DNA from 4 places in the Streptomyces sp. NPDC090994 genome. Region 4 is predicted to be linked to each of the others. Evidence: riboswitches for the same ligand, from Rfam matches in the RefSeq annotation. Region 4 holds a riboswitch; each other region holds the start of a gene.

Region 1 (2,194 bases), on a different contig from region 4:
CCCTGGACCGGGAGCTGGCCGAGACCGCGCTCGGCAAGATCGAGGCCGAGGTGGGCGAGGTGTACGCCGCCGTCGACCAGGACGGGGTGGACGGGCTCACGCTGATCGAGCCCGGGTACTTGATGCCGCACCCCACGCTGCCCGCGGTGCGGGTCGGCCGGCGGGACGACCTGTGGACGGAGCCCATCAGCAAGGTGCTGCTGCGCCACCCCCGGCTGTCCGACGACGAGCTGGCGGCGACGGCCCGCGCGGTGGTCGGGTCGCTGGCGACGGTCACCATGTCGGGGCCGGGGACGGTCGAGCTCCAGCCGTGCGGTGTCACCAAGGCGACCGGTCTGGAGCTGGCGGCGGAGCGCCTGGGGCTGAGCCCGGAGCGGACGGTCGCCTTCGGGGACATGCCCAACGACATCCCGATGTTCCTGTGGGCGGCCCACGGCGTCGCCATGGCCGGCGCCCACCCGGAACTGCGGGCGGTGGCCGACGAGGTCACCCTGTCGAACGAGGACGACGGCGTGGCCGTCGTCCTCGAACGACTGTTCAGCTGAGGCGTGCTCGGGGCCTCGGCGGGTCGGGCTCAGTAGGCGCTGTAGACGTTGTCCATGGAGCCGTACCGGTCGGCCGCGTAGTTGCAGGCGGCGGTGATGTTGGCGACCGGGTCGTACATGTCCCAGGAGGTGCCTTCGACGTGGTAGGCGTCGAAGGTCGGCTTGATCACCTGGAGCAGGCCCTTGGACGGGGTGCCGTTGATGGCGTTGATGTCCCAGTTGTTGATCGCGAACTGGTTGCCGGACGACTCCCGCATGATGTTGCGGTAGATGCCGTTGTACGAGCCCGGGATGCCCTTCTCGGCCATGATGTCGAGCGACTGGCGGATCCAGCCGTCGAGGTTGTTGCTGTAGCCGTTGGCCGCGGTCAGGGCGGCCGTGGTGGTCGCCGTGGCCGAGTCGGCGGCGGGGGTGGCGGCCGGGGCGGCGGACGCGCTGGCGGCGCCGGCGACCGGCAGTGCCAGCACGGCGGCGCCGGCACCGGCGAGGGCGAGCTTGCGGACGAGACGGCTGGCGCCGGTGGCGTGCCGGAGACCCTTTGCGGGCATGGTGCGGTCCTCTCCATACGCCTGCGAGGTGAGCTGTCGGGTTCGGGCGGGGAGGTGCCCGGCCGTGCCCTGTCGGGCCCGGCTTCACCCCGAGCCGCTCCGGTCCTCCGGTGACGTCGGGTGACGTCCGGTGGCCGGCGCGGCGACTTACCTGGGTCCCCCGCTCCTGCCGTGAATGAGTCGGATGCGTGTGCGTCGGGCGGTGGCAGGATTCGGCGTCCGCTCGACAGGCCGGGAACGTATGCGACAGCACATGTCCGGAACAAGTGCCGGAATCACCTAACGTGCCTGTTGACCTTGGTCTGAGGCATTTGGGGTACTTGATCCTTTGCGAGTGGCAAGGGTCAACTGGCGTACGGGGCAAAGGGATGGGGGGTGCGCGGGCGGCGATGTGTGATCGGGTGGCGGCGTGAGTCAACTCACGGGCGGCTGCGAGTGGGGCAAATCGGGCAATCATGCCACTTGGGTTTTATTGGGGCTGGAGCAGAGGTCTGGAGCAGAGGTCTGGAGCGAAGGTCTGGGGCGGAGGTCTGGGGCGGAGGTCTGGAGCAGAGGTCTGGAGCGAAGGTCTGGGGCGGGAGTCTGGAACGGGGGTCTGTAGGCCGAATGGGTGACGTTCCCGGGTCGCGCGACGTTGGGAGGAGTGGTGGGATCTTCGATGGATTCCCGGTGGATCCTCGCTGGATCCTTGATGGAGCCCTGGTGGACCGGTGGTGGGGCCCGGCGGGGCCCGGCGGGGCCCGGCGGGGCGCGGCGGGGCGCGGCGGGGCGCGGCGGCTCGGGGGCGCCCTCAGGGAGCCTCCCGGGGGCCGGCGGGTCTCCGGGAGGCCCCAGAAGAACTCGCGGCGTCGGCGTGCCCCGGCCGCCCCGCCGAGTCGCCGTATGTCCGCTGATATCACCTGATCAAAAACATACAGTTCATGATCTGATACCGACCGGCCTGTAACGGTGGGCGCTATCGGTGATCGAAACGTGACCGGATACGCTGACTTGAGTGATGGCAGCGACCTATCGACCAGCCGTGTAACCGCGAGTAGACACCAGCAGACAGGAGACCCCTCGTGACCGTCGTCGGGCCGTTCGGGCTGAGCGTGCGGGACC
Region 2 (2,194 bases), on a different contig from region 4:
CGCCTCGGTGATGGTCCCGGTGTGCACGGCCTTGATGAGCGTGCCGGTGGGGGCGGCGAAGTCGAGGCCGGTGTGGTAGCCGGAGGACCAGTAGGCGCCGGCCTGCCCGAAGGTGGAGGTGATGGTGTACGAGGAGGTCGGCAGCGCGTACTGCTCGGCCAGCTTGGCGAGCCGTGCGGCCTCGGCCTTCTGCGCGGCCTCCGCCGCTGCCTTCTTCTTGGCGGCGGCGGCCTTGGCCTCGGCCTTCTTCTCGGCCTCGGCGGCGGCCGCGGCGGCCTTCTTCTCGGCGGCGGCGGCAGCCTCTTCGGCGGCCTTGGTCTCGACCTGGTTCTGCTGCTGCTCGGCCTGCGCCATGATCCGGGCCCGGAGCGACTCACCGGCGGTGGCGGTGGTCTCCCCGGTGTCGTCGGAGGCGACGGCGGCGATGCTGCTGAGCGGGGTGGCCGACCCCTGGTCCGCCGTGTCCCCGGCGGAGTCGTCGTCCGAGATGATCGAGCCCACGGACGGCAGGTCGGGCATGGAGATCGACACCGGCGGCTTGCCGGTCTGCGCGCTGGCCATGCCGCCGGCGCCCACGGCCGCTATGACACCGACGCCGAGGACGGTGGAGCTGCGGGCCAGTCCGCCGCGCTGCTTGGCGACCCGGTGCTTGCCGCGCACGGGGCGGACGGTGTCGGCGGTGGGGTTCCACTCTTCGAAGGGGCCCTCGTCGGGGCGGAAGGCGCCGTAGCCGAAGGTTGCGGGGTCGTGCTGGTTGGGCACGAACGGGGCCTCGGGGGCAGGCCGGTTGGACGCCACGTGGGCGTGCTCCTTTCCTTCCGTCTCCGCCTACCGGGTTAGCTGACGGGTTCGGAGCGGGAAGGTCTCCTACGCGCGTATACAGGCCGTGTTTCCACGGTCGGATACGCCCGATTCACCCCAAGGTGGTGGTTCCCCGGTTCCCTTACGGGATTCGGCGCGTGCGCACGGAGCCGCCTTCTGTGACGGCTGGGACGACCGCGCTGCGTTATCGAACGTTAATAGAAGCGGGGCGCTGTTTCCAAGCTGTTCTCCTTGATCATTAAGCTTTCCGGCCGGGATCAAGGCCGCACGACCGGCGAAAACGGGGCGAGTTGACCCCGTCTCAGTACACCCGCACCGCGGTCGCCGCCGCCCCGCGAAACTGACCGTGCATCAATTGTTATGCGGAGGGCTCCCACGCCATCACCCTTCGTGACCACAGGCGCCGCCGGACTCGTCGGGGCCGCCCGGATCGGGCCGCCGTACGGCGAGCAGCGCCATGTCGTCCGCCATCCCGCCCCCGGAGTGCCGGCGCACGTCCTCGGCGAGCGTGTCCAGCAGCTCCCCGGGATGCCGGAAGCGCCGGCCGCTGAGCCGCGCCACCGGATCGTAGAACTCGCCCCGGGCGTCCCGGGCCTCGGTCACCCCGTCGGTGTAGAGCAGCAGCGTGGCCCCGGCGGGGAAGGCGGTCTCCTCCGCGCGGTCCGGCCACACGCCCAGTTCCCCCATGCCGAGCGGCAGCGCCGCGTCCCGGGTGTTCAGGGCGCGCAGGCTGCCGTCGGCGTGGCACAGCAGGGGTGGCGGATGCCCGCGGTTGACGACGCGGGCCACCCCGTCGCCGTGCGGGAGTTCAACGAGGACGGCGGTGGTGAACCCCTCGAAGGCGTCCAGGCCCTCGCGCCGGGTGCCCTCGCGGGCCAGTGCCCGCTCCAGCCGCTGCGCCACCGCCTCCAGCGTCGACTCCTGCTCGGCGGCCTCCCGGAACGCCCCGATCACGACGGCGACGGCGGCCACCGCGCCCATCCCCTTGCCCCGCACGTCCCCGACGATCATCCGCACCCCGCGCGGGCTGTCCTGCACCGCGTACAGGTCGCCGCCGATGAAGGCGTCCGCCTGCGCGGCCTCGTAGCAGGCGGCGATCTCGAAGCCGCCGAGCCGTTCGGCGGGCTCGGGCAGCACCGCGCGCTGGGCCGCCTCGGCGATCTCGCGGGCGGTGGCGAGCCGCTCGTCGTTGCGGCGGACCAGGGCGTTGACGAAGACGGCGAGGACCGCGACCACCGCGATGGTGACCAGCTCGGTGATGGAGTCGACCTGGTGGGCGACGCCGAGGCCGATCTGGAGGGCTATGACGACGGCGACGGTGACCGCCCCGGTGAGCACGGTGCCGCGCCGCGAATAGAGCGGGGCGGCGGTC
Region 3 (2,194 bases), on a different contig from region 4:
ACGCCCTGCGGGCACCCGCGTTCGCCGACAGCGAGATCGAACGCCTGGTGCGCAACCGCCTCGACGAGATCCCGCACGAGCTGGCCAACCCCTCGCGCCGGGCCGCCAAGGAGCTGTCCAAGGAACTGTTCCCGGCGGACTCCCGGATGTCCCGCCCGCGCCAGGGCACCGAGGAGACGGTCGCCGGCATCGACTCCGCGGCCGTACGCGCCTTCTACGAGAAGCACGTCCGCCCCGCCACGGCCACCGCCGTGGTCGTCGGCGACTTCACCGGCGTCGACCTCGGCGGGCTGCTCGACGACACCCTCGGCTCGTGGACGGGCTCGGCCGCCGAGCCGCGGCCCGTGCCCCCGGTGACCGCCGACGACACCGGCCGCGTCGTCATCGTGGACCGTCCCGGCTCCGTCCAGACCCAGCTGCTGATCGGCCGTACCGGCCCCGACCGGCACGACAGCGTCTGGCCCGCCCAGGTGCTCGGCACGTACTGCCTGGGCGGCACCCTCACCTCCCGCCTGGACCGCGTCCTGCGCGAGGAGAAGGGCTACACCTACGGTGTCCGGGCCTTCGGCCAGGTCCTGCGGTCCGCGCCCGACGGCACGGGTGCCGCGATGCTCGCCATCAGCGGCTCCGTCGACACTCCGAACACCGGTCCGGCCCTCGACGACCTGTGGAAGGTGCTGCGCACGCTCGCCGAGGGCGGGCTCACCGACGCCGAACGCGACGTCGCCGTGCAGAACCTGGTGGGCGTGGCGCCGCTGAAGTACGAGACCGCGGCGGCCGTCGCGAGCACGCTGGCCGACCAGGTCGAGCAGTACCTGCCCGACGACTACCAGGCGACGCTGTACCAGCGGCTCGCCGCGACCGGCACGGTCGAGGCCACCGCGGCGGTCGTCAACGCCTTCCCGGTGGACCGTCTGGTGACCGTCCTGGTGGGCGACGCGACGCAGATCAAGGAGCCCGTCGAGGCCCTCGGCATCGGCGAAGTCACCGTCGTACCGGCCGAGTAGACGGCGAGCAGACGGCGGAGCGGCGCCACGCGCGCGTGAAGGCCCCGGTGACCGGTGTGTCGCCGGGGCCGCCCTTTGCCCGAATTCGACGCATTGGGGCGAAGGTTGCCTGTCTGCCCTGTGGGATGAGCAACAAAAACCCTGTTGCGTTTGAGTCTTGAACGGGCGCCCGCTTAGCGTCTCCCAGGCTGTTCGTCAGGCAGTGCGCCGCACCCGCGGCACCGGACAGTCATCGCCGAGTCCCCGTACGGCGCGAGCCAGGGGAGCCGGGGACCCACCGCAGTCCCTGGGGTGAATCGGACGCCCGCGCGTACCGCGAGGGGGTCCGTAGGAGACCTTCCTGCTCCGAACCCGTCAGCTAACCCGGTAGGCGAGAGGGAAGGAAAGGACCAGCCTCTACATGGCGTTCACGCGCGCCACCGGGAAGCACCGCCGTCCCGGCCGGGTACACCGCACCACCGTCCGCGCGGCGGGTGTCGCGACCCTCACCACCACCGGCGTCCTCGGCACCCTCGCGGCCCCCGCGCTCGCCGCCGAGCCGTCCCCCGAGGACACCGGCCTCACCCCCGTCATCACCCTCGGCGACGCCGTGGCCGAGGAGGTCGAGGCCCAGGCCACCGCCCAGCGGCAGGCCGCCGAGGACGCCGCCGCCCGGGAGAAGGCCGAGCGGGCCGCCCGCGAGCGGGCCGCCGAGGCCGCCGAGCAGGCCCGCGAGGACAAGGAGCGGGCCGCCCGCGAGGCCGAGCGCAAGCGCCTGAACACCTACGTGGCCCCCATCAGCGGCTCGTACGTGTCCACCGCCTACCAGGCCAGCAGCGGCCTGTGGTCCTCCGGCACGCACACCGGCATCGACTTCCACGCCGCCTCCGGCACCACCGTCCACGCGGTCGGCGCCGGCACGGTCGTCGAGGCCGGCTGGGGCGGCGCGTACGGCTACCAGGTCGTGATCAAGATGCACGACGGGACGTACACCCAGTACGGCCACCTGTCGTCCATCGGCGTCTCCGTGGGCCAGGCGGTCACGCCGGGCCAGCAGATCGCCCTGTCCGGGGCGACCGGCAACGTCACCGGGCCGCACCTGCACTTCGAGGCCCGTACCGGCGCGGAGTACGGCTCGGACATCGACCCCGTGGCCTACCTCCGCTCCCACGGCGTCACCGTCTGACACCCCGCGACACCGAAAGCCC
Region 4 (2,194 bases):
TTCAGCTTCAGGCCGCGCGCCCGGCGCTTCTCGGCGACGTCGGCCGCCACGTGGATCAGCAGCCGCTCTTGCTCATGCGGGGTCAGTCGCACGTCCCACCTCACAGTCCTCGCTCCGGACCGTGCCGGGTCCGGTCGCCGCGGCCACGGGGCGACGTCCCAGGTGGCCGGAGCGGCAGGCTAGTTGCACCGGGTTTCGCTCACGTTAACCCACCCAAGATCATTTCCCGTTGCCCGAAGCAACTTCTTGGACGTCCCTTTGCCCGCGCGTGAACGGACGCGGGGACGAACACGTGAACAGCGGGGACGGAGGCGGGGACGGAGGCGCCGACGGCTCGCGCGGACGCACCGACGGCTCGCGCGGACGCGGGGAGGGTCCGAGCGGACGCGCGGGCGCCGGTGCCGGTTGCCGGCGCCCGCTCCGGGTTCCGTACCGCAGGGGGCCGATCGGAGCCGGAACGGGCCGAACGGCGTACCGCCTATCGGCGTAGATTCACGTCCGTTTCCGGAACCGTACGGCTTGCGCAACGCGCCTGGCTCATCGGCGAAATGGCGACTCCGCCGCTGGTGGGGAGGTCACCGGCCCCGGCGATGGTGGCCCGGACGGCGCACCGTCCACCCGAACGGATGAGTGGTGAGTAACAACACAAAGTCCACGTTCCGTTGGGATTTTCCCACTTCGGTGCGTCAAGATCCCTGACTGACGACAAGACCCCGCCGCAGCGGCGGGGCGATCCGGGCGGACGCCGAGTCCTGCCGCCGCCCGGATGACCGGTCGACAGGAGTGGATCGGCAGGAGTGGAGGACCCGAGCACGACGGGTCGCCGGCCCGGTCACGCCATGACCGGAGCCGAGCAGCCCTTGGGGTGAAGCCGCACTCGCGCGGCCGGGCAACTTCGCCAGCCCGAATCCGACAGGTCATCCTTCACAGGCGGCTGACGAAGGGTTGCGCATGACTGCGCTCAATCGTGTCCCGTCGCTCATGGCCCGGGCCGGTACGGCCTCGGCCCTCACCATCGCCGCCGTGGGCGGCTCGATCGTGGTTCCCGGCATCGCCTCCGAGGCCGCCGCGGCGACCCATGCGACCAAGGCGCTGAAGATCGCGGCCTCCAAGAAGGGCGCCCCGTACCGGTACGGGGCCACCGGGCCGTCCCGCTTCGACTGCTCAGGGCTGACGCTGTACTCGTTCAAGAAGGCCGGCAAGAAACTGCCCCGCACGGCGGCCCAGCAGTACAACCGGACCCGCCATGTCTCCGCCTCCAGCCGCAAGGCCGGCGACCTGGTGTTCTTCCATTCCGGTCGCAGCGTCTACCACGTGGGCATCTACGCCGGGAAGGGCAAGATCTGGCACGCCCCGAAGACCGGTGACGTGGTGCGGCTGCAGAAGATCTGGACGAAGAGTGTCTGGTACGGCCGGGTGAAGTGATCCCCCCGAGGGGGCGCGCCGCCGACCCTGCCGGGGGGGCGCGCTCCCTCGGGTGCGGATGGGGCCGTACCGGGCGTACGGACCCCGGGAGGGCCGTAGGGGCCGCGCGGGCCCGTACGGGGCGGCAGGGGTGCCGTACGGGCGCGTACTGGGTGTACGGGTGCCGTACGGGCGCGTACTGGGCGTATAGGTGCATACGGGGCGCACGGGAGCTCCAGGCGTGGCGCGGGCCCGGCGGGCGGTCCGTACGGCATGACCGGCGCCCCTTCCCGGACCGGGCGCGACGGGACCCGCCGCGGTGACGCCTGCCGCGCCCGTCCCTCGCCGCCGCCGACCGCGTCACCGCCGCCGATCGCGCCGTACCGTCGTCGGGAGCGGCTCGGCCGGGGGCGTCCAGGGGAGTTCGACGGAGACGGTCTTGCCGCCCTCCCGGGTGGGGCGGACTCTCAGGCGCCCGCCGCATTCGGCGGCGAGGCAGCGGATGATGACCATGCCGCGGCCGTTGTCCTGCTGGACGGCCGCGGGCAGGCGCTTGGGGAAGCGCGGGTGGCTGTCGGTGACACCGATGCGCAGGCGCTCGTCACGGTCGAGCGCCAGGTCCACCGTGAAGGTGGGTGACTGTCCCAGGGTGTGCTGCACGACGTTGGTCGCCAGCTCCGAGACGATGAGCCGGATGGTGTCGGACACTTCCGTGCCGGCGGACAGTCCCCACTCCGCGAGCGTGCCGACGACGTAGGTCCGGGCGGCGGACACCGAGGCGGGATCGCTC

The links. A riboswitch is a leader RNA that binds a small molecule or an ion and turns the genes downstream of it on or off. The one in region 4 is predicted to bind cyclic di-AMP.
Region 1: linked by a shared signal. The riboswitch ahead of ACIQR3_RS03820 (transglycosylase SLT domain-containing protein) and the one ahead of ACIQR3_RS29570 (C40 family peptidase) in region 4 are both predicted to bind cyclic di-AMP.
Region 2: linked by a shared signal. The riboswitch ahead of ACIQR3_RS15075 (M23 family metallopeptidase) and the one ahead of ACIQR3_RS29570 (C40 family peptidase) in region 4 are both predicted to bind cyclic di-AMP.
Region 3: linked by a shared signal. The riboswitch ahead of ACIQR3_RS24025 (M23 family metallopeptidase) and the one ahead of ACIQR3_RS29570 (C40 family peptidase) in region 4 are both predicted to bind cyclic di-AMP.

Annotation. Positions count from the first base shown of each region.
Region 1 is NZ_JBIVWS010000001.1:802,266-804,459, reverse strand. It holds gene ACIQR3_RS03825 (HAD family hydrolase) at 1-545, shown strand, start outside; gene ACIQR3_RS03820 (transglycosylase SLT domain-containing protein) at 575-1,093, opposite strand; cyclic di-AMP (ydaO/yuaA leader) riboswitch at 1,098-1,286, opposite strand; gene ACIQR3_RS03815 (polyprenyl synthetase family protein) at 2,155-2,194, shown strand, end outside.
Region 2 is NZ_JBIVWS010000006.1:16,178-18,371, forward strand. It holds gene ACIQR3_RS15075 (M23 family metallopeptidase) at 1-798, opposite strand, end outside; cyclic di-AMP (ydaO/yuaA leader) riboswitch at 811-968, opposite strand; gene ACIQR3_RS15080 (PP2C family protein-serine/threonine phosphatase) at 1,204-2,194, opposite strand, start outside.
Region 3 is NZ_JBIVWS010000012.1:112,223-114,416, forward strand. It holds gene ACIQR3_RS24020 (M16 family metallopeptidase) at 1-1,007, shown strand, start outside; cyclic di-AMP (ydaO/yuaA leader) riboswitch at 1,231-1,395, shown strand; gene ACIQR3_RS24025 (M23 family metallopeptidase) at 1,408-2,172, shown strand.
Region 4 is NZ_JBIVWS010000019.1:50,599-52,792, forward strand. It holds gene ACIQR3_RS29565 (urease subunit gamma) at 1-92, opposite strand, end outside; cyclic di-AMP (ydaO/yuaA leader) riboswitch at 816-948, shown strand; gene ACIQR3_RS29570 (C40 family peptidase) at 952-1,425, shown strand; gene ACIQR3_RS29575 (ATP-binding protein) at 1,765-2,194, opposite strand, start outside.